DNA from 2 places in the Streptomyces sp. NPDC049970 genome. Region 1 is predicted to be linked to the other one. Evidence: riboswitches for the same ligand, from Rfam matches in the RefSeq annotation. Region 1 holds a riboswitch; the other holds the start of a gene.
What was found. Region 1 has a riboswitch for cobalamin ahead of AB0I83_RS14960 (ABC transporter substrate-binding protein). Riboswitches for the same ligand answer to the same signal wherever they lie in the genome.
Positions count from the first base shown of each region.

Region 1 (10,930 bases):
CGCGGACGGGCTCGACGGCTACTTCGCGATGGCACGCGGCACCCAGGACGTGGCGCCGCTGGAGATGACCAAGTGGTTCGACACCAACTACCACTACCTCGTCCCCGAACTCGGCCCGGACACCACGTTCACCGCGGACTCGGCCAAGCAGGTGGACGAGCTGAGGGAAGCCCTCGCGCTCGGGCACACCGCCCGGCCGGTGCTCGTCGGCCCTGTCACCTACCTTCTGCTCGCCAAGCCCGCCCCCGGGGTGCCGGCCGGCTTCGAACCGCTCACCCTGCTGGACCGGCTCCTGCCGGTCTACGCGGAGGTTCTCGCAGATCTGCGCGCCGCCGGCGCGGAGTGGGTACAGCTCGACGAGCCCGCCCTGGTCCAGGACCGCACATCCGCCGAGCTGAACGCCGTCGCCCGCACCTACCGGGACCTCGGCGCTCTCACCGACCGGCCCAAGCTGCTCGTCGCGTCCTACTTCGGCCGGCTCGGCGAGGCTCTCCCCGTTCTGGTGAAGGCCCCGGTCGAGGGCCTCGCCCTCGACTTCACCGACACGGCTGCGGCCAATCTCGACGACCTCGCCGCAGCCGGCGGGCTGCCGGGCAGGCGGCTCGTCGCCGGCGTCGTCAACGGACGCAACGTCTGGATCAACGACTACGGGAAGTCGTTGACCACGCTTGCCACGCTTCTCGGCCTCGCGGACCGGGTCGACGTCGCCTCCTCCTGTTCACTGCTGCACGTCCCCCTCGACACAGCGCCGGAGAAGGACATCGATCCTGAGATCCTCCGCTGGCTCGCCTTCGCCAGGCAGAAGACCGGGGAGATCGCCACTCTGGCCAAGGGACTCGCCGAGGGCACCGACGCCATCGCCGCGGAGATCACCGCCAACCAGGCCGACCTCGCCTCCCGCGCCGACTCCCCGGTCATCTACGACCCGGTCGTACAGGCCAGGGCCGATGCCGTCACCGGCTCCGACGGCCGTCGCTCCCTCCCCTACGGGGAGCGCGCCGCCGCCCAGCGTGCCCGCTTCGGACTGCCGTTGCTGCCGACCACCACCATCGGCTCGTTCCCGCAGACCGACGAACTGCGCACGGCCCGCGCGGACCTGCGGGCCGGACGCATCGGCACCGCCGGGTACGAGGAGCGCATCGAGGCCGAGATCGGCGAGGTGATCTCCTTCCAGGAGAGGACCGGCATCGACGTCCTCGTGCACGGCGAGCCCGAGCGCAACGACATGGTGCACTACTTCGCCGAGCAGCTGACGGGGTACCTCGCCACTCGGCACGGCTGGGTCCAGTCCTACGGCACCCGCTACGTCCGTCCCCCGGTGCTGGCCGGCGACATCTCCCGCCCCGATCCGATGACGGTGCGCTGGACGACGTACGCCCAGTCCCTCACCGACCGCCCGGTCAAGGGCATGCTGACCGGACCGGTCACCATGCTGGCCTGGTCCTTCGTCCGCGACGACCAGCCGCTCGGTGACACCGCCCGCCAGGTCGCGCTGGCCCTGCGCGACGAGGTCGGCGATCTGGAGGCCGCGGGCACGTCCGTCATCCAGGTGGACGAGCCCGCTCTGCGCGAGACCCTGCCGCTCCGCGCGGCGGACCGTCCCGCCTATCTGGACTGGGCCACCGAGTCGTTCCGGCTCACCACCGGCGGCGTGCGGCCGGACACCCAGATCCACACCCACATGTGCTACGCCGAGTTCGGCGACATCATCCAGGCCATCGACGACCTCGACGCCGACGTCATCAGCCTGGAGGCGGCCCGCTCCCACATGCAGGTCGCCCACGAGCTCGCCGCCCACGGGTATCCGCGCGAGGCGGGACCGGGCGTCTACGACATCCACTCGCCCCGGGTGCCGGGCGCCGAGGAGGCCGCGGACCTGCTCCGGACCGGACTGGAGGCCATCCCGGCGGAGCGGCTGTGGGTGAACCCGGACTGCGGTCTCAAGACCCGGGGCTGGCCCGAGACCCGTGCGGCGCTGGGGAATCTGGTCGCCGCGGCACGCACGGTCCGTGGTGAGCTGTCCGGGTCCTGACCGACCGGGCGGCGCCGGCCGGGGCGCGCGACACGCCCCGGCCGGTGCCCGGCGGACCTCCCGCCGGTGTCGCGGGTCCGAGTGACGGGCCCGGCGCGTCTCAGTCGGCGAAACAGCAGTCCCCGCACTTCGAACCGGCCGGTGTCCGGTAGTACAGGCAGCAACTGCGACGGCGGAAGGCCAGGTCCGGTCCGGTCAGGGATCCCGTACCGACGAGCCTTCCGGTGCCGAGCAGTCGCGTGACCAGGCGGGTGAGCGGCGTCCGCAGACCGGGCCGGGCGGCCAGGAGCACTCCGGCCGAACCCGCCAGCGCGGAGGCCGCGTTCCCGTCCAGCAGGCGGGGGGCGATCTTGACGTCCAGCCCGGCCTCCAACGCCGCCAGGTGCCCCATCACCTCGGTGCTCAGGGCGTGTTCGCGGTGCGGGAGCCGGTCGGCGTACCACCCGGCGGGGTGCGGCAGCCTGAGTGCCGAGCCGGTGTCGGCGCGTTGCAGGGCGTCGAGGTCCAGCACGATCCCGTGGAGCAGGGCGCAGGCCAGCACGGGTGACCAGAGGCGGGCCGCGTGCCCCAGTTGGGCGATGGACACGCCGACGCGCGGATCCCTGGTGCGGTACCGGTCGGCGACGGCCGTGGCGAGGTCGGCGAACCCGCGGGCGTACGACTCCTGGACGGGGTGCCAGCCCTCGCCGGGGCCACCGGTCCGCATGGCGAAGAAACCCCCGAGGGCGGCCGCGTCCTCCATCGCCGCCGCCACGGCGTCCTGGGGCGCCCGAGCCGGATCAGCCATGCCGGGTGCCCTCTCCCCCGTGCGTCGCCTGGTGGACGGCTCCGCGCGGACCGGCCGCTTCGGCACCTCGGTCCACCGGGCGCCGCCGGCCTCAGGTGGCCGCACGGCGCCGGGGAGGCAGGAAGGTGTAGAGGTCGAGGATCTCGGGCCTGGACGCCAGGCCCGGGCCGCCCGCACGCACCCAGGCGGCGATGTCCTCCGTCGCGTCAGGGTCGTTGACCAGTCCCAGCCAGACCGGCCGGCCTCCGGCGGCCCGGCCGGCGGCGGAGGGCTGCACGACGACGACGTTGGCCTGGTCGCACACGTCGAGGCACTCGGAGACCCGCACCGGTGCCTCGGTGCGCAGCCGCGCCGTCTGCGCCGCGTGGTCCACTCCGGTCACCTTGGGACTGCCGCAGCAGCAGTCCCGGCACACGACGATGCGGCAGGGGGCCGGGCCCGCCGTCCTCACCGCCACCACGGTGTCCGAAGCCTCCTGGGCCGGGTTGTCGGGCACGCCGAACCACCCTCTCTCCGGGGAGATCCGCCCCGGTGTACGTCGAGGAGGCGACCGCGTGAGTCTCCTGGCTCCCGGGTCGAAGTCCGTCCCGTCCTCACCGCTCCGTCCGGAGGGGCACCAAGGACGGGACGGATCAACTCGCCGGTCACAGTGGCGGGACCGCGCCGGATTCGCACCGGCTTCCTCGGACCGCCGTCGCCCTGTCGTGGGTCATCATGACATCCGACGGAAGGGGGCCGCCGGGCGCGGCGTCCCGGGAACCCGCCACAGGGGCGGCCCTTTCCGTCGGGGCGCGCGGCGGGAGGCCGGGACCGCCCACTTGACCGCGCCCCGACGGAACGTACTATCACCAGGTCATCGCCGCGACGGGAGACAGGAAGCCGGTGTGAATCCGGCACGGTCCCGCCACTGTGACCGGGGAGTGCGACCCTCGACATGCCACTGCGCGCCGCGTGGGAAGGCCGAGGGGAAGCGTCGATCCGGGAGTCAGGACACTGGCCTGTCGCGGGCCCGATCCGAGGAGCGCGGACTCCCCAGGAGGCTTCACGTGTTCACAGCCATGTCCCTTTCCCCGCAGGCCGTTCGACCCCGCCGACGCACGTCCCCGCGGGTCGCGGCAGGCGCGCTCGCGCTGGCGGCACTCGCCCTGACCACGGGGTGCGGCTCCGCCGGTGGCGCGGGCGGAAGCCCGGAGGGCGGGGTGCAGGTGTCCGAGGGCTTCCCCGTCACGATCGACAACTGCGGGGTGAGGACGACGTACACCGAGCCTCCGGCGCGGGTGGTCACCATCCACCAGCACCCGGCGGAGCTGATGCTCGCACTCGGCCTGGGCGACCACCTGGCCGGTACCGCCTTCCCCGACTCGGCCGTGCTGCCCGAGTTGAAGCAGGAGTACGAGGCCGTCCCCGAACTGGCCGAGAGGGAACCGTCGTTCGAGACTGTCCTGGAGGCGGAACCCGACCTCGTCTACGGCGGGTACGGCAGCGCGTTCGCGGACAAGGAGGGGCGCTCGCGCAAGGCGTTCGCCGACGCCGGGATCGACACCCACCTCAACCGCGAGTACTGCGGCAGGAAGCGGGTGACGATGGAGGACACCTACGACGAGATCCGCACCGTGGGCACGATCTTCGGTGTGTCCGACCGCGCCGACACGCTGGTCTCCGATCTGAAGGGGCGGGTCTCCGAGGCCGCGTCCGCCGTCGAGGGCGAATCCGACATGCCGGTCTTCGTCTACGACAGCGGCGACAAGTCGGCCTTCACCGCGGGCGGCAGGAGCCTGGGGACCGAGCTGATCCGGCTCGCCGGCGGCCGCAACGTCTTCGCCGATCTGGACGACGTGTTCGGGGACGTCTCCTGGGAGCAGGTCGTGGAGCGCAAGCCGGAGGCCATAGCCATCTACGACTACGAGGGTTCCGGGAGCGTCGAGCAGAAGAAGGCGTACCTGCTCGCCCAGCCGGCGCTCGCGGATGTGCCGGCGATCAGGAACGAGCGGTTCGTCGTCCTGCCGCTGACCGCGACCCTGGTCGGGATCCGGTCGGCGTACGCGGTCGGGGACCTCGCCCGTGGGCTGCACCCCGAGAGCTTCCGGTGACCGCTCCGGCCGTGGGCACCCCGGCGGAGCCTGCCGTGGGACGGCGCGCGAAGGGTGGCACCGCGGCGGGCGGGGGGACGTTCGCCGTGGCCCTGCTCGTCCTGACCGCCGTGCTTCTCGCATCCGTCGTCGCGGGTCTGGCCATCGGTTCGGTGCACGTCCCGCCGGGCCAGGTGTGGGGAATCGTGTGGCACGCCGTGGGCGCCGACCGGTCCGCGCCGGACTGGTCGCGGGCCCGCGAGACCATCGTGCTGGACGTACGGGCGCCACGTGTCCTGCTCGGGGTGGTGACCGGCGCCGGGCTTGCGGTCGTGGGGACCGCGATGCAGGCACTCGTACGCAACCCCCTAGCGGAGCCCTACCTGTTGGGGGTCTCCTCCGGGGCGTCCCTCGGCGCCGTGACCGTGATCGTGTTCGGGGTGACTCTGTTCGGGCCGGTGTCGCTCCCGGTCGCCGCGTTCGCCGGAGCGCTGGGTGCCCTGCTGCTGGTGTACGCCACCGCCCGTACGGGGGGCCGCATCACGTCCGTGCGGCTGGTGCTGTCCGGTGTGGCGGTCGCGGCCGTACTCACGGCGGTGCTGGACCTGCTGCTGCTGACCAGCGACCGGGGGAACGAGACGCGCGCGATCCTCGCCTGGACGCTCGGTGGCCTCGGCGGTGTCGACTGGGCCACTCTCCGGCTGCCCGGCGCGGCGCTGCTGCTCGGCATCGGTGTCCTCTCCGTGCAGGCACGCAATCTGAACCTGTTGCTGGCCGGCGAGGAGGCCGCCACCACGATGGGCCTGGACGTGGGCCGCTTCCGGTCGCGCATGTTCGTGCTGCTCTCCCTCGTCACCGGCGTGCTGGTGGCGGCTGCCGGGCCGATCGGTTTCGTCGGTCTGATGCTCCCGCACATCGTGCGGCTGTTCGTCGGCGGTGACCACCGCCGGGTGCTGCCCACGGCCGCGCTCGGCGGAGCGGTGTTCCTCGTCTGGGCCGACATCGCCGCGCGTGTGGTGGCCGCACCGATGGAGATCCCGGTCGGGGTGCTCACGGCGCTGTGCGGCGGGCCGTTCTTCCTCTGGCTGATGCGCCGCGACGCACGGCGCGGCACGGGCGAGGGTGTGGCATGAGGGCAGCCGAACTCGTCGTCGACTCGGTCACTCTCACGGCCGGCGCCCATCAGCTGGTGCGCGACGTGTCGATGACCGCTCGCCCCGGTGAGGTGATCGGCCTGGTCGGGCCGAACGGCAGCGGCAAGTCCAGCCTGCTGCGCGCCGTCTACCGCGTCCTGCGCCCCGCCGCCGGCCGGGTCGGGGTCGACGGGCAGGATGCCTGGTCGCTGCCGGTGCGGCGACTCGCCCGGACGGTGGCGGCGGTGACGCAGGAGCCGGGGGCGGAGTTCGACCTCACGGTGCGCGAGGTGGTCGCCATGGGCCGTACGCCGCACAAACGGCTGCTCGCGGGGGACACCGCCGAGGACGCGGAGCTGATCGGGACGGCGCTCGGCGCGGTGGACGTCACCGGGCTGGCGGACCACCCCTTCGACCGACTCTCCGGGGGCGAGCGCCAGCGCGTCCTGATCGCACGGGCACTCGCCCAGCAGCCCTCGCTGCTGGTCCTCGACGAACCGACCAACCACCTGGACATAAAGCACCAGTTGTCGGTCCTCGGCGTGCTGAGGAGACTGCCGGCCACGGTCCTGGTCGCCCTGCACGACCTCAACCTCGCCGCGTACCACTGCGACCGTCTGTACGTCCTCGACGCGGGCGAGGTCGTCGCCTCGGGCACGCCCGCCGAGGTGCTGACCCCGCGTCTCCTCGCCGAGGTGTACGGGGTGGAGGGCGAGGTGACCGTCCACCCCCGGACCGGGGCGCCCCATGTGACGTTCCTGCCGGAGGGGCCGCCTCCCCACGGACCCGCCGGAGCGTAGTCGCGGCCGGCACAGCGGAAGGATCCGTCCCCTCGGCCGACCGGAGGCCGGGCGAGGGGACGGATCCTGGGTAAGGCAGGACAGCCGCGGGGTGTCAGTCGAGGGCGGGCGGTGCCGCGTCCGCCGAAGTGCCCCACCGCGAGGGAGCCGTACCGACCTCGAAGGACAGGTCGCGGGTGCCGCGGATGTCCTCGGTGGTCAGGTAGGTCTTCGCGTACGCGGTCCCGTCGGTCCGGGCGGACTGGATGTAGCGCGCCGAGTCGGAGGTGCCCGGAGCCCTCACGGTCAGCCGGCCCTCGGGGTAGTAGCGGCGGTCCAGGGTGAGGTCCACCCGCTCGAAGACGGGGGTCGAGAGCCCCCAGGTGTCCGTGCCCGGCTGGACCGGGAAGATCCCGATCGAGGACAGGACGTTCCAGGCGGACATCGTCCCGAGGTCGTCGTTCCCGGTCATGCCGGTCGGGGCGTCGGTGAAGAGGGTGAGCGCCGCGTGCACGACGTCGGTCGTCTTCGAGGGCTGGCCGGTGGAGAGGTAGGTGTACGGGGCGATCAGGTCGGGTTCGTTCTGCGGGTTGTACTTGTCCGCGTTGTAGTAGTCGTACGGCCCGTTCACCCACACCTCGCGGGCGGTCTTCGCCGGGTCCTTCAGGAGCTCGTCGTAGGCGAAGAACGAGTCGAGGCGCTCGTTGGCGGCCTGGGTGCCGCCGATCAGGGAGACCATGCCGGGCAGGTCCTGCGGGACGAGCCACTGGTACTGCCAGGACGTGCCCTCGTGGAAGCCCTCGCTCTGTGCGGGGTCGACGGGTCCGGTGAAGTCGCCGGCGGCGTCGCGGGCGCGGAAGAAGCCGGTCGAACTGTCGAAGATCTTCCGGTAGTTCTGCGCGCGCTCCGTGTAGCGCTCGGCGTCCGCCTCGTGGCCCAGCTCCTTCGCCATCTGGCCGAGCATCGCGTCGGACAGTGCGTACTCCAGGGTCGCGGAGGCGCCGTGGTCGTAGTCGGAGTCACCGGGCTTCACGTGCTGGCGACCCTTGATGTAGGGCGCGAAACCGTCGGCGAGGTACTCCTTGTTGGCTTCGCGGCCCACAGGGGCGGAGTCGGCCGACGGCACTCCGTCGGCGTTCTTCCTGAGCGCCCGGTAGGCCTGCTCCTCGTACCCCTTGAGCAGTCCCTGCTGGTAGGCGTTGGTGAGGAACGGCGTGACGGGGTCGCCCGTCATGATGTTCGTCTCGACCGTGCCGTATCCCCACTTGGGGAGCCAGCCGCTGTCCTGGTCGATCTTGATGACGGAGATCGCCATGTCGCGTGACTCGCTCGGCGCGAGGAGCGACAGCAGCTGGGCCTGGGTGCGGTAGGTGTCCCAGAGCGACCAGTTCTGGTAGTACGTGAAACCCTTGGCGCGGTGGGTCTTCTGGTCCCAGCCGGTGTAGCGGCCGTCGACGTCGCTGCCGATGTTCGGCGCGAGGAAGGAACGGTAGAGGGACGAGTAGAAGGTCCGGCGAAGGGTCTCGCTGCCGCCCTGCGCCCGGACCTCGCCGAGCCGGTCCTCCCAGGCGGACTGTGCGGCGCGTGCGACCCTGTCGTACGGACGGCCGCCCTCCGCGCGGAGGTTTAGGGCAGCGCCCTTGGCGTCGACGTAGGAGATCGCCGTGGTCGCCTCGACGCTGCGGTCCTCGGTCGTGTCGAAGCGCAGGAAGGCGCCGTTGCGCTCGTCGCCGGCGGCCGAGGTCTTCGAACCCTCGGTGACCTTCTCGCCCTTCCACGTGCCCGAGGTGGCGAAGGGCCGGTCGAAGCGCGTGATCGTGTAGACCGTGTACGGCTTGGTGTCCTGGCAGAAGCCGCTGCCGGTGATGGCCGTGCGCACGGTGCGGCTGTCGAGGATCTCGACCTTGGTGTTCACGGTCTTGTGCAGCGACTGGCCCGCGTTGATGAGGACGTTGGCCTTGTCGGTGGCGGGAAACGTGTAGCGCTGCACACCGGTGCGCTCGGTGGCGCTCAGTTCCGCCTTGATACCGGTCTTCAGGCCGACGGTGTAGGTGCCGGGGCTCGCCTTCTCGTCGTCGTGGCTGAACTCGGCCGCGTAGGCGGCGTTGTCCGTCGACGTGATGTCACCGGTGGTCGGCAGCACGGGGAGGTCGCCGCCGAGGCCGCAGCCCACGCCGGAGATGTGGACGGTGGAGAAGCCCCTGATGTGGGTCTCCGAGTAGTCGTACCCCGTGTTGTGGCCGGTGTCGGGCGAGAGCTGCACCATTCCGAACGGGACCGCGGCACCCGGATAGGTGTTGCCCTCGTTCTCTGTTCCGATGAACGGGTTGACCAGATCGGTCAGCCGGCCGCGCTCGGAGTGCGCCCCTCCGTCCGCCGCGGCGGGTGCGGCGACGGCGGCTCCGAGGAGCGCGGCCGTGGCGGCCGCCGTCCCCGCACCGCGTATCAAGTGGGTCCATCTCATGGGAAGAACGCCTCTCCAGCCTTAGACAACGTTGTCATATCGCACTGCGCGATCATTCTTGGCCTGAATTCGTGTACTCGTCAAGAGTTACGGCAAGAGCGGGCGACCGCCCTGGACCGGACACCGGGGGCCCTGGCGCTCCGGGATGTCCCGGACCACACGCCGGTCGTGGGACAGCTCCCGCGCATTCGGGGGATGCGTCCGGGGGGCGACCGTCGGAGGTGTGCGGTCCCCCGCGCGACTGCCGCCGTACGACGAGTCGGCCCACCCGTCCGCATGACGCGGAACACACCCCCTTGCGCTTGATCGTCGCAACGGTGTCAGGTTTTACGGTACGTGCATGACCTCCGAGACCACGACCTCCCTGCTCCTCTCCCCCACCCGCCTCGGTCGGCACGCGTTGGCGAACCGCCTGGTCATGGCGCCCATGACCCGCAACCGCGCCGAGGACGACGGCACGGCCACCCCGCTGATGGCCGAGTACTACGCCCAGCGCGCCGGAGCCGGTCTGATCATCGCCGAAGCCTCGACCCCCAGTCAGGTCGGCCGGACGTATCCGAACATCACCGCCCTGCACACCGACGCCCACACGGCCGGGTGGCGCCAGGTCACCCAGGCCGTCAGGGCGGCCGGCGGCGGACCGATGTTCCTCCAGATCCAGCACGGCGGACGTGTCGGCCACCCCGACACCAGCGGTCTCACCCCGATCGCCCCCTCCCCGATCCCGCTGCCCGAGTCGATCCACACCCCGACGGGACGTCAGGAGGCAGTAACACCACGCGAGATGACGCCCGACGACATCCGGACGACGATCCGTGACTTCGCCGCCACGGCACGGCGGGCCGTCGACGCGGGTTTCGCCGGGGTCGAGGTGCACAGCGCGAACGGCTACCTGCTCCACCAGTTCCTCACCACTGGCACCAACCACCGCACCGACGGTTACGGCGGCAGTGTCGGGAACCGGATCCGCTTCACCTCCGAGGTGATCGACGCCGTCATCGACGCGATCGGGGCCGAGCGCACCGGCCTGCGCATCTCGCCCGGCCACAGTGTCAACGGCGTCACGGACACCGATGCCGACGCCGTCTACCCCGCGCTGCTCGAAGCCAACGACGGCAAGGGGCTCGCCTACCTCCACGTCGCGTTCGCCTCTCCCGACGAGCCGCTCTTCTCCCGCCTGCGCGAGATCTGGTCCGGAACCCTCATCGCCAACCCGGTGCTGCCCACCGACCGGATCCCGGCCGACGGAGGCAGGGAGGCGGCCGAGCGCCTCCTCTGCGCGGGCGCGGACCTCATCGCCCTGGGCCGCCCGTTCCTCGCCAATCCCGACCTGGTCGAACGGCTGCGCACCGGCGCGCCGGTCAACGCCGTACGCGCCAAGTACGCGATGTACACGGGCGGGCCCGTCGGATACACCGACTACCCCACGCACTGCTGAGACGGACGGCGCGCGACTCCCTCGTCCGTCCGCCCATCCGGTCAGTCGGACGGTGGGTCGACCGGGCGGTTCGAGGCGGGCCTCCTCCAGGTGGTCGCACGGCGGGCCCATTCGGTTTCCGGGTCGCGCGTGCGGCCGGGGTCAACAGGAGCACGGGGGGGCCGGCCCGTGCTCCCGGCGTCTCTCCGCCCGCCGCTTGCGCGCGTCCCGGTCGGGAATGCCCACCGG
Region 1 covers NZ_JBFALP010000006.1:329,094-340,023, forward strand. Annotated here, with positions in the region: gene metE (5-methyltetrahydropteroyltriglutamate--homocysteine S-methyltransferase) at 1-2,032, shown strand, start outside; gene AB0I83_RS14950 ((2Fe-2S)-binding protein) at 2,133-2,819, opposite strand; gene AB0I83_RS14955 ((2Fe-2S) ferredoxin domain-containing protein) at 2,911-3,279, opposite strand; cobalamin riboswitch at 3,376-3,504, opposite strand; cobalamin riboswitch at 3,653-3,836, shown strand; gene AB0I83_RS14960 (ABC transporter substrate-binding protein) at 3,878-4,909, shown strand; gene AB0I83_RS14965 (iron ABC transporter permease) at 4,945-6,021, shown strand; gene AB0I83_RS14970 (ABC transporter ATP-binding protein) at 6,018-6,821, shown strand; gene AB0I83_RS14975 (GH92 family glycosyl hydrolase) at 6,916-9,264, opposite strand; gene AB0I83_RS14980 (alkene reductase) at 9,605-10,702, shown strand.

Region 2 (10,930 bases), on a different contig from region 1:
CGGGGTCGCGGCGCTGGAGCCCGGCATCGTCCTGGCGGACGTCCGCACCAACGCGGTCCCCCTCGCCGAGATCGCCGTGCCCGCGTGGCTCGCGGCCGCCGGCCGGGTGCGTACCGTGCCGTGGAATCCGGAGCCCGTGTGCAGCCCCAGGGCCCACGCGCGCTTCCTCGGGCTCGTGGCCGACGCCCTGGAGCAGGCGGGCTGATCAGGATCGGGCAGGTCGCACCCGGCGGCTCGCACCCCTGAGCCGCCCGGTGGCCCGCCCGATGCTCCGTACGGACGCCCCGGATCGCGCCGGCCCCCGCCGTTGGCCAGGCTGGCCCGGAGCCGGGACGCGAGATCCCCGTACCCCCCAGGAGCAGCCATGCAGCAGGACAAGCACCCGTCGTACCGTCCCGTGGTCTTCCGCGACCGATCCGCCGGGTACGCCTTCCTGACCCGGTCCACCGCGTCGAGCGAGCAGACCATCGACTGGGACGACGGCAACAGCTACCCCGTCGTCGACGTCGAGATCTCCGCCGAGAGCCACCCCTTCTTCACGGGCAGGGCGCGGGTGGTCGACACCGAGGGCCAGGTCGCGAAGTTCGAACGCCGGTACGGGGACGAGGGACGCGAGGGCGCCTCCTGAGCGACGCGTCCCCGCGGCCCGCCGGACCCCGGGTCCCCGCGGGCCCGTACGCACCGGGCAGATCGGCGGCGGCGCGTCCCGCGACCGCCGTGCCCCACCGCGCACCGCCGCCCGCGCCCCCAGGAGAACCACCGCCCATGCCCGACAGCCCCGCCCTGCTGGTCATCGGTGAATGCGTCGCCGACGTCGTCCGGCTTCCCGGCGCGCCGGAGCGGACCCACCCCGGCGGGAGCCCCGCGAACGTCGCGTACGGACTGGCCAGGCTCGGCCGCGCCACCACGCTGGTCACCCAGCTCGGCCCCGACGCCCACGGGCGGCTGATCCGGGACCACCTCGCCGCCGCGGGGGTGCGGGTGCTGACGGACGGGAGCCCGGCGCCCACCCCGGCCGCCACGGTCGAACTGGACGACGAGGGCCGGGCCACGTACAGCTTCGACATCACCTGGACCCTGGGCGCGGTGGAGCGGCCGGGGGAGCCGCCGCGGCACGTCCACACCGGCTCCCTCGCCACCGGACTCGAACCGGGCGCGGCCACCGTCCTGGACCTGGTGGAGACGCTGCGGACGGACGCGACCGTCAGCTACGACCCCAACGTGCGTGCCGGGCTGACGGGAGACCGCGCCCGAGCGGTACGCCGGGCCGAGCGCTTCGTCGCGGTCTGCGACATCGCCAAGGCCAGCGACGAGGACCTGCGCCGGCTGTACCCGGACGAGGAACCCGAAGACGCCGCCGCCCGCTGGCTGCGCGCCGGGCCGGCCGTGGTCCTCCTCACCACGGGTGCCGGCGGCGCGCTGGCGTTCCTGCGCGACACGGTGGTGCGCGTCGGCGCGCCGTCCGTCCGGGTCGCGGACACGGTGGGGGCCGGCGACGCCTTCATGTCCGGCACGCTGCACGCCCTCGCCTCGCGCGGGCTGCTCGGAGAGCGGGGCCGCACCCGGCTGCGGTCCATGGACACGGCCGTGCTGGGAGACGTGCTGCGCCACGCGGTGGCGTCCGCCGCCGTCACGGTGGGGCGGTCCGGCGCCCTGCCTCCCGACCGGGCGGAGCTGGCAGCGGCTCTGACCAGCGTCCCTGCCCCCGGGTGACGAGGGTGTCCTCGCCCCACCCCGGTCGTTCAACTCGGTATGACCGTGACCCTTACCGACTCCGCCCCACCCTCCACCGCCGATCTGCTGACCGGCGTCCTCCTCGGTCCCGAATTCCGTCGTGAGCACGGCTTCTGGCAGCGGCTGATCAGCACAGAACCGTTCCGCCGCCCCGCGGGGGGAACACCCGAGGAGCGACTGGAACTCGCCTACGACCGGCTGCGCATCCTCAACCGGTCGCTCGACAGCGGAGCACGCCTCGCCGCCGACCTCCGGGCGCTGGCCGCCCTGCACGCCTGGCTCGGCCCGGTGGACCCCGCGCTCACCACCGTCGCGGGCATCCACTACAACCTGTTCCTCGGCAGTCTCCTCGACCACGACCGAGCCGGCCGCCGCGACCTCTCCGACTACCTCTCCATGCGGCGCATCGGCACCTACCTCTGCACGGAGGTGGCCCACGGCAACAACGCTGCGGCCATGGAGACCACCGCGACCTACGACGGCGAACGGGACGGATTCGTCCTGCACACCCCCAACGCGGGCGCGCAGAAGTTCATGCCCAACACCGGCCCCGCGGGCGGTGCCAAGTCCGGTCTGGTCGCCGCCCGCCTGCTGGCCGACGGCACGGACCACGGCGTACGCCTCTTCCTGGTGCGGCTCACCGACGACGTGCGGCCCTTGCCGGGCGTACGGGTCCGGCAGCTGCCGGCGCGGATGGGCAGCCCCGTCGACCACTGCCTCACCTCGTTCGACCAGCTGTTCCTCGCGCGGGACGCCCTGCTCGGCGACGGCGAAGGAGCGGGCGCGCAGGGCGAGTTCAGGACCGGGCCCGGGGACAGGCGGCGGCGCTTCCTGACGACCATCGGGCGGGTCACCCCCGGCCGGATCTCCATGAGCGCCTGCGCCGCGGGCTCGGCCCGCGCGACCCTGGCGGTCGCGGTGCGGTACGGCGGCCACCGGCTCGTCTCCGGTTCCCGGGGCACACCGAAGGTGCCGGTCAACGCCTACCGGACCCACCACGGGCCGCTCGCCTCGGCCATGGCCACGGTCTTCGCCATGAGCCTCCTGCACCTCAGAGCGCAGGACCGGTGGGAGAGCTGTACGGACGAGAGCGGCCGTACGGAGGCCGGCACGCTCGTCGACGTGGCGAAGGCCTGGATCACCTGGCGCGCCCGAGAGGTCATCGTGCAGAGCCGCGAACGCTGCGGTGCTCAGGCCCTGCTGGAGAACAACGGCATGACCGAGCTGGTCACCGGGGTGGAGGGCGCCATCACCGCGGAGGGAGACAACATCGCCCTGTACGCCAAGGCGGCCGCCGACATGCTCTTCGCCGCCGACCCCGGTCGGGAGTCCACCGCCGTCCCTGGGCCCGGCGACCTGAGCGACCCGCGCTTCCTGCGCACCCTCCTCGCCGCGGTGCGGGACACCTGGTTCGCCCGGGCCAGGGCCCGGGCGCTGCGGGTGCCCGACGCCGACGCCCTCGGGCGGTGGAACGCGGCCTCGGGGCCGGCCCTGCGCGGTGTCGAGGCCTTCGCGTACCTCCAGGCCGCCGAGGCGTTCTCCGACGCGCGCTCCGCTCTGCCGGAAGGGGCGGCCAAGGAGCGGCTGGGGGAGCTGGAGCGGCTGTTCGCCGTCGAGTGGGTGGCCCGCAACAGCGGCGACCTGCTGGCCGCCGGGTTCCTGAGCCGCGATCAGGTCGAGTCCCTCGCGGAGACCGCCGAGGAACTGGTCGCGACCGTCGCCGCGCACGCACAGGAACTGGCCGGCTCCTTCGCCCTGCCCGCCGAGCTGCTGGCCGACTGGCCGATCGCGGGACCCGGTTACGCCGACGCGTACGACGATCCCCGGGCATCCTGGCACGCCGGTGGGGGAGAGGCCCGATGAGCGGCCTCCGCACGGCACGCGGCCTGGTGGGCGAGAGCCTGGAGATCCTGGTCCTCCGTGCCGTCCTGCTGGCCTACTGGGGAACCGTGTCGGTGCTCTCGCGCCGGTGCGGGAAGTCGTCCGCGACCGGCGGCGAATCGGTTCGCCCCCACCCCTGAGACGTCCGGCGGCGGGTGCGCGGGGACGGACTCCGCCGCACCCGCCGCCGTTCCTGGCACGGTCCCGGAATCCGTCGGAACACCGCGTGATAACTTGCAGAAGCCAGTCGTACTCCACGTGGAGTCAGGGAATCCGGTGCGAATCCGGAGCTGACGCGCAGCGGTGAGGGGGACGGGCGGGGCCACGGCCACTGGGACACCCTCGGGTGCCCCGGGAAGGCGCTCCGCCCGGACGAACCCGAGTCCGAAGACCTGCTGGCACCCGCTTCCGCACCGGGAGCGGAACTCCGTACCGGGCTTCGCGCAAGAGCCCAGAGACGCCGAGGGACTCCGTGCCGCCCATAGCCACCGCCGTACGCCGAACCACCCTGCTCATCGCGGGACTTGTCCTGCTGGCCGCCTGCGGCGGCAACGGCGGCGGCTCCTCCCGCTCCGCAGACGGCGCGGGCGCCGACGGCTACCCGGTGACGCTCAGGAACTGCGGACGCACCGTGACCGTCGCCGCCGCCCCGCACCACGCGGTCTCCCTGGACCAGGGATCGACGGAGATCCTGCTCTCGCTCGGCCTCCAGGACAGGCTGGCGGGCACCTCCACCTGGACCGACCCGGTGATGGAGGGGCTGGAGAAGGCCAACGCGAAGGTCCCCCGCATCGCGGAGAACCGCCCCTCGTCGGAGAAGGTCCTCGGCCTGGAACCCGATTTCGTCAGCGCCTCGTTCGAGTCGACCCTCGGCAAGGGCGGTGTGGCGCCCCGCGAGCAGTTCGAGGACCTCGGAGTGCCCACCTACGTCTCGCCCGCCGACTGCACGGCCAAGGACAACAGCGGCAGCGGCGACGGTTCCCGCACCGAGCCCCTGACCATGGACAGCGTCTACACGGAAGTGCGGGACCTGGCAAGGCTGTTCGGGGTCCCGGAACGGGGCGACGCGCTCGTCTCCGAGCTGAGGGCCCGGATCACGGCGGCCACCACCCGGACCGACGCGTCCGACGCCACGCTGCTCTACTGGTTCGCCAACTCCGAATCCCCCTACCTGGCGGGATGCTGCGGGGCTCCGGGCATCATCACCGGGGAACTCGGGGCGGAGAACGTCTTCGACGACACGCACGAGGAGTGGCCCCAGATCAACTGGGAGACCGTCGCGGACCGCAACCCCGACGTGCTGGTCATCGGCGACCTGACCCGAAAGTCGCAGACCGCCGAGAGCGCCCGCAAGAAGATCGCGTTCCTGGAGTCCAACCCCGCCACCAGGAACATGGACGCCGTGCGGCACAAGCGGTACGTCCTGCTCAGCGGCCAGGCCATGAACCCCGGCATCCGGACCGTGGAGGGCGTGGAACGCGTCGCGGCCGGGCTGCGCTCGTTCGGACTCGCGGAGTGACGGACACCCGACCCGCGCCGACCGTCGCCCCCGAGTCGGCGCCCACCGGCCGGGCGGCCGGATCCGGTGTCCTGCGCGACGGCCTGGTGTGGACCGCCGGTGCGGCCCTGCTCCTCCTGTCCGTCGCGGTCGCCGTCACGATCGGCCCCGCGCGCATCTCCGTCCCGGACGTGTGGTCCGCGGTGGCCTCCCACCTCGGCGTCGGAGAGGCCCGGCTGACCCCCATCCGGGACGGCATCATCTGGAACCTGCGCATGCCCCGCACCCTGCTCGCCGCGGTGTGCGGGGCCGGGCTCGCGGTGTGCGGCACCGTGATGCAGTCCCTGCTGCGCAACCCGCTGGCCGATCCGTTCGTCCTCGGCGTCTCCTCCGGCGCGTCCACCGGGGCGGTCGTGGTCGTGGTCCTGGGCGTCGGCGGGGGAGCGGTGCCCGTCTCGGCGGGCGCGTTCGTCGGGGCCCTGTTCTCCTTCGCCCTCGTGCTGCTGCTCAGCCACACCCTCGGCGGCTCCACCGACCGTGTCGTCCTGTCCGGCGTCGCGGCCATGCAGCTCTTCTCCGCCCTGACCTCCTTCGTCGTGATGACCGCCGCCGACGCGGAGCAGACACGCGGCGTCCTGTTCTGGCTGCTCGGCTCCCTGAGCGGGGTCGGCTGGAGCGACGTGTGGCTGTGTTCCGCCGTCCTGGCCGTCACGCTGCTGATCTGCCTCGGCCATGCCCGCACCCTCGACGCCTTCGCCTTCGGCCAGGACGCGGCCGCCGCACTCGGGGTCCACGTCGCCCGCACCCGGATCGTGCTGCTCTGCACGACCGCGCTGCTGACCGCGGCCCTCGTCAGCTCGGCGGGCGCCATCGGCTTCGTCGGTCTCGTGCTGCCGCACGCGGCCCGGGCGCTGACCGGCTCGGGGCACCGCAGGCTGCTGCCGGTGACCGCACTGGCCGGGGCCGTGTTCCTGGTCTGGGTCGACACCCTGGCCAGGACCGTCCTCGACCCGCAGGAGGTGCCGGTGGGGGTGGTCACCTCGCTGATCGGGGTGCCCGCCTTCGTCCTGGTCCTCTACCGCACCCGGAGGAGCGCGTGACGCGGGAGAAGCCCGCGGCCGTGTCTCCGGGCGAGGGCCTGCGGGCGGCACGGGTCAGCAGGGAGGCCGGCGGAAGGATCGTGCTGGACGGGGTGAGCGTCTCGCCGGCGCCCGGCGCCACCGTCGGCCTCCTGGGTCCCAACGGCTCGGGCAAGACCACCCTGCTGCGGGTGATGGCGGGCGTACTCACCCCCGGCGCGGGCGTGGTCACCCTCGACGGCCGCACCCTCGCCGACACCGGCCGCAGAGCCGTGGCCCGTCGTGTGGCCGTGGTCGACCAGCACGCGGTCACCCAGGTCGACCTGAACGTCCTGGACGTCGTACGCCTCGGCCGCATCCCGCACCGGCGCGCCTGGTCCGCGCCGGGGCCCGAGGACGAGGCCGCCGTACGCGATGCGCTGGCGCGCACCGGACTCGCCGACCGCGCCGGGCAGTCCTGGCACACCCTGTCAGGAGGCGAGCGGCAGCGCGTCCAGATCGCCCGGGCACTCGCCCAGGAGCCGCGCGAACTCCTGCTGGACGAGCCGACCAACCATCTGGACATCCAGCACCAGCTGGAGCTGCTGTCCCTGGTCGCCGCGCTCCCCGTGACCGCGGTCGTCGCGCTCCACGACCTCAACCTGGCCGCCATGTTCTGCGACCGGATCACCGTGATGAGGGAAGGCCGGGTGGTGGCCGGCGGAACGCCCTCGGAGGTCATCACCGAGGAACTCATCGCCGACGTCTACCGGGTGCGCGCCGTCGTCACACCGGAAGGACCGGACGGCCGGCCCGCCGTACGCTTCCTGCCGGGCCGCGCCGTCCCCGGAGCACGGCGACGCGACGAAGGGACGGCCCCGTGAACCTCCCGGGTCCGCCCCTCGCTGTGGTCGTGCGGCGCGTGGCCGCTGTGTGAGGGGTCAGCGACGACGTCCCTGGCCGAACTCGCCGCCCATGTCCTTGCCGCTGCCCATGTCCTTGCCGTCCGCGTAGTCGATCTTCTCCTTGCGGATCTCGGCGGAGACTTCCTTCTGTTCGGTGACCTTGCTGGTCTCGAGACGGACCCGCTCCACCGGGACAGCCTCCTTGCGGACGGTGGCTCGTTCTGCGTGCAGGGTGACCTCGACGTCCTGTTCACCGAGGTCGGTCCGGCCCGCGGTACCCGTCGCCTTCTCGTCCGGCTGGAAAGGCTCGCGCACCACGCGTACCTCCTCGTGCGACACGGGCACCGTCCTGGTGACGTTCTCGGTGACGACGTACTTGTGCAGGCGGGCCCGGCCGCTCTCGTACTCCTCCGTACCGACCTGGAGCTGCTCCTCGGACCGGATCATCTCCTCCTGGCCACCGGCGCCCCCGGCGGACCGCTCGGCTCCGGCTCCCGCGAGCGGGCGCGACGTGGAGGACGTGTCCATGTCGCGGTGCCCACCCGCGCCGGCACCGGTGGTGCCCATGCCGGCTGTGGTGTCGGTGGGCTTCGTCCGGCCGCCCTTCGCCGCGCCGGCGGCCCCGGCCGCTCCGGCGGCGCCCATGGCCGCCGTGCCGGTCCCGGAGGCCGTGCGCCCGTCACCGCCGGTCCCGGTGCCCTTCCTGCTCAGCCCGTAGTGCCGGTAGAGCTCCTCCTCCTCCGCGACGGACAGGTGCGCGTCCGCGTCGACCCGGGGGGCCTCCTTGACGCGCTCCTTCGGATGCGAGATGTGCAGGTCGGACCCCACACGCCGGGCTCCGGCGAGCGGAACGAAGCTCTCCTTCATGCCGAACATGCCGGTCTTGACCGTGATCCAGTCCGGCTTGCCGGTGTCGTCGTCGACGTACACCCGCCCGACCGTGCCGACCTTCTCGCCGTCACTGTCGTAGACGGTCAGACCGTCGAGTTCTCCGGAATCCGTGAAACCGTCAGCGGCTCCCATGCCGATTCCTCCTCGCCCGGGCGCGTCCTGTAGGTGGGTCCAGCAGGGGAGGCGCGTCCGGATTCCATCGCGCCTCACCCGGTTGGACGCTGCAACTTCCCGGCCCGGTCGGCGAGCGGTCCGGGACACCCGGGATGGGCGGTGGCCCCGCTCCACGCGGCTCGCGGCCCACGGCCCGGGTTACGCCATTCGGGTGAGCGCCCTCCTGGGTGCGCCGCTTCCCGCGCCCCGGCCCGACCGTATGATTGACGCGCATTCGCCGACCGTCGGCGGGCCATTGCACCGGGGGTGCGCCATCGGTTCCGCACGTATCGACCTGCCGAGGCAGCGCGGCGAACTGCTGGCCCGGCAGGAGGACGGCGTCGGCCTCCACCACCTCGTCTGGCGGCTGGGAACCGGCTGGCGGGTGTGCAGCAGCGCCGTGCTCGGCGGTGGGATCGGACCACGCGGCTGGATCCTGAACGCCCAGGTGCCCGGTGGCTATCCCCGGCTCGACCCCGACCGCCACCTGGCGGAGATCGCGGCGGCCGAGGGGCTCACCGGTCCCGGCGCCGGGCTGATGACGGCCGCCGACGTGACCGCGTACACCACCGCGGACGACGGCGGGGTGAGGGCCACGGTCACCGGGGGGCTCGGAGTACGGGGGTGGGCGGCGGTGCCTGCCGAGGGCTCCGTCGGACCGCTGCCGCCGGGCACCGTGAACATCGTCGTCACGTTTCCCGTCGCCCTCTGCGACGCCGCTCTCGTCAACGCGGTGGCGACCGCCACCGAGGCGAAGGTCCAGGCGCTCCTGGACGCCGGACTCGACTGCTCCGGCACACCGACCGACGCGGTGTGCGTCGCCGCGCCCGACCCCGGGGACCGGCCCGGCGAACCGTTCGCGGGGCCGCGCTCGCGCTGGGGCGCGCGACTCGCCAGAGCCGTACACGGCGCCGTACTTGACACCGCGCTGCGGCAGGCTTGAGACCCGCCGGTCCCGTGACCGGTCCGCATCGACGAAGGGAACCTCCCATGACCACCCCGCACTCCGCGGACGCAGCCCCGGGCACGCCGACCGTCGCGGTCCTGGGCACCGGGATCATGGGATCCGGGATGGCCCTGAGCCTGCTCAGGGCCCGGCTCCCCGTCCGGGTCTGGAACCGCACGCGGGCCAAGGCGGAGCCTCTGGCCGCGCACGGCGCCACGGTGGCCGGCACCGCCGAGGAAGCGGTGCGCGGCGCCGACGTCGTCCTCACCGTGCTGAACGACGGCCGGTCCGTGACGGAGACGCTCACCGCCGCGACACCCGGGCTGCGCCCCGGGCAGATCTGGCTGCAGTGCTCCACCGTCGGCATCGACGCCACGGCCGACCTCGCGCACCGGGCCTCCGGCCTGGGCCTGGTCTACCTCGACGCCCCGGTGTCCGGCACCAAGCAGCCCGCCGAGCAGGGCGCGCTCACCGTCTTCGTCGCCGGCCCGTCCGGTGCCCGCGCGACGGCACTGCCCGTGCTGGAGGCCATCGGACAGCGCACCCTGTGGGTCGGCGACGAACCGGGCGCGGCCACCCGGCTCAAACTCGTCGCCAACACCTGGGTGATCAACATGGTCAACAGCGTGGCGGAGTGCCTCAACCTCGCCGAGGGCCTCGGGCTCGACCCGCGGCTCTTCCTGGACGCGATGAAGGGGGGACCGCTCGACACGCCGTATCTGCAGGGCAAGTCGGCCGCCGTGCTCTCGGGCGACCTCGGCCCGAGCTTCGCACTCTCCACGGCGCTCAAGGACACCCGGCTGATCCTGGACGCCGCCGAGGCGTCCGGGGTCAGGCTGGACCTGGTCGCCGCCTCCGCCGAGCGGTTCACCCGTGCGGAGGCGGCCGGACACGGGGACCAGGACATGATCGCCACGTACTACGCGGGCCGCGCCGAATAGCGCGTCAGACGACGGTCACCGGATGCCTCACCACCGCGTCGAAGAGATAGCCCTGCGTGTTGTGGGCCGCCGTCGCGGGCTGGGTACGCCCCGACCGGTCCGTCGCCCGGGCGAGCAGCACGCCGGGGCCCGCGGTCCGGGGCACCCAGTCGGCCGTCCACCGCACCCAGCTCCCCGCGCGGGGCTCGTCGCGCAGCCGGGCCGCGCGCCACACGGTGCCTCCGTCGGTGCTGACCTCCACCCGCCGCACCGGGGCGCCACCCGACCAGGACCGGCCGGTCAGCAGGTGCCTGCGGCCGGCGTCGAACGAGGCACCGGGCGGGAGTTCGAACGCGCTCTTGAGCGTCTGGCGGGTCAGCGGCGCACTGCCCTCGGGCGGGTACCCCGGTCCGAACAGCCGGTACAGGCCTGTGTTCCACGGAGTCAGCAGCGGTTCGGCGCTCACCTCGATGTCGCCCACCCACTTGATGTTGGCGATGCCCACCCAGGACGGCACGATCAGGCGGACCGGGGCGCCGTGGTCGGGAGGCAGGGGCTCGCCGTTCATCTCGTACGCGAGGAGCACGTCGTCCAGCGCTTTCGCCACCGGCAGCGGCCTGCGGACCCGGCCCAGGTTCGTGCCGTCGCTGACGACCTCGGCGTCCAGGCCGCGCGGCAGCACGTCCACGGCGTTCGGGCCGATGCCCGCCCGGCGCAGCACATCGCCGAGCCGCACCCCGCGCCAGCGAGCCGTCCCGATCGCGCCGAGGGTCCAGGCGGTGCCGCTGACCTGCCGGCCCTGCTGCGAGGTGAAGAGGCTCCGGCCGTTGCCCGCGCACTCGACGAACGCGGTGCGGCAGACCGCCGGAAGGGCCCGCAGCGCCTCGTACGAGAAGTCCACCGGCCCGCCCCTCAGCCCGCTGCCCCACACCGTGAGCTTCCAT
Region 2 covers NZ_JBFALP010000014.1:66,903-77,832, forward strand. Annotated here, with positions in the region: gene AB0I83_RS22860 (ABC transporter substrate-binding protein) at 1-205, shown strand, start outside; gene AB0I83_RS22865 (type B 50S ribosomal protein L31) at 365-628, shown strand; gene AB0I83_RS22870 (carbohydrate kinase) at 766-1,713, shown strand; gene AB0I83_RS22875 (acyl-CoA dehydrogenase) at 1,753-3,597, shown strand; gene AB0I83_RS22880 (hypothetical protein) at 3,594-3,755, shown strand; cobalamin riboswitch at 3,843-4,030, shown strand; gene AB0I83_RS22885 (ABC transporter substrate-binding protein) at 4,088-5,134, shown strand; gene AB0I83_RS22890 (iron chelate uptake ABC transporter family permease subunit) at 5,206-6,213, shown strand; gene AB0I83_RS22895 (ABC transporter ATP-binding protein) at 6,234-7,055, shown strand; gene AB0I83_RS22900 (PRC and DUF2382 domain-containing protein) at 7,113-8,099, opposite strand; gene AB0I83_RS22905 (adenosylcobinamide amidohydrolase) at 8,341-9,063, shown strand; gene AB0I83_RS22910 (NAD(P)-dependent oxidoreductase) at 9,111-10,007, shown strand; gene AB0I83_RS22915 (sulfite oxidase) at 10,012-10,930, opposite strand, start outside.
Region 2: it holds a riboswitch for cobalamin, as region 1 does, so the genes downstream of both, AB0I83_RS22885 (ABC transporter substrate-binding protein) here and AB0I83_RS14960 (ABC transporter substrate-binding protein) in region 1, are expected to answer to the same signal.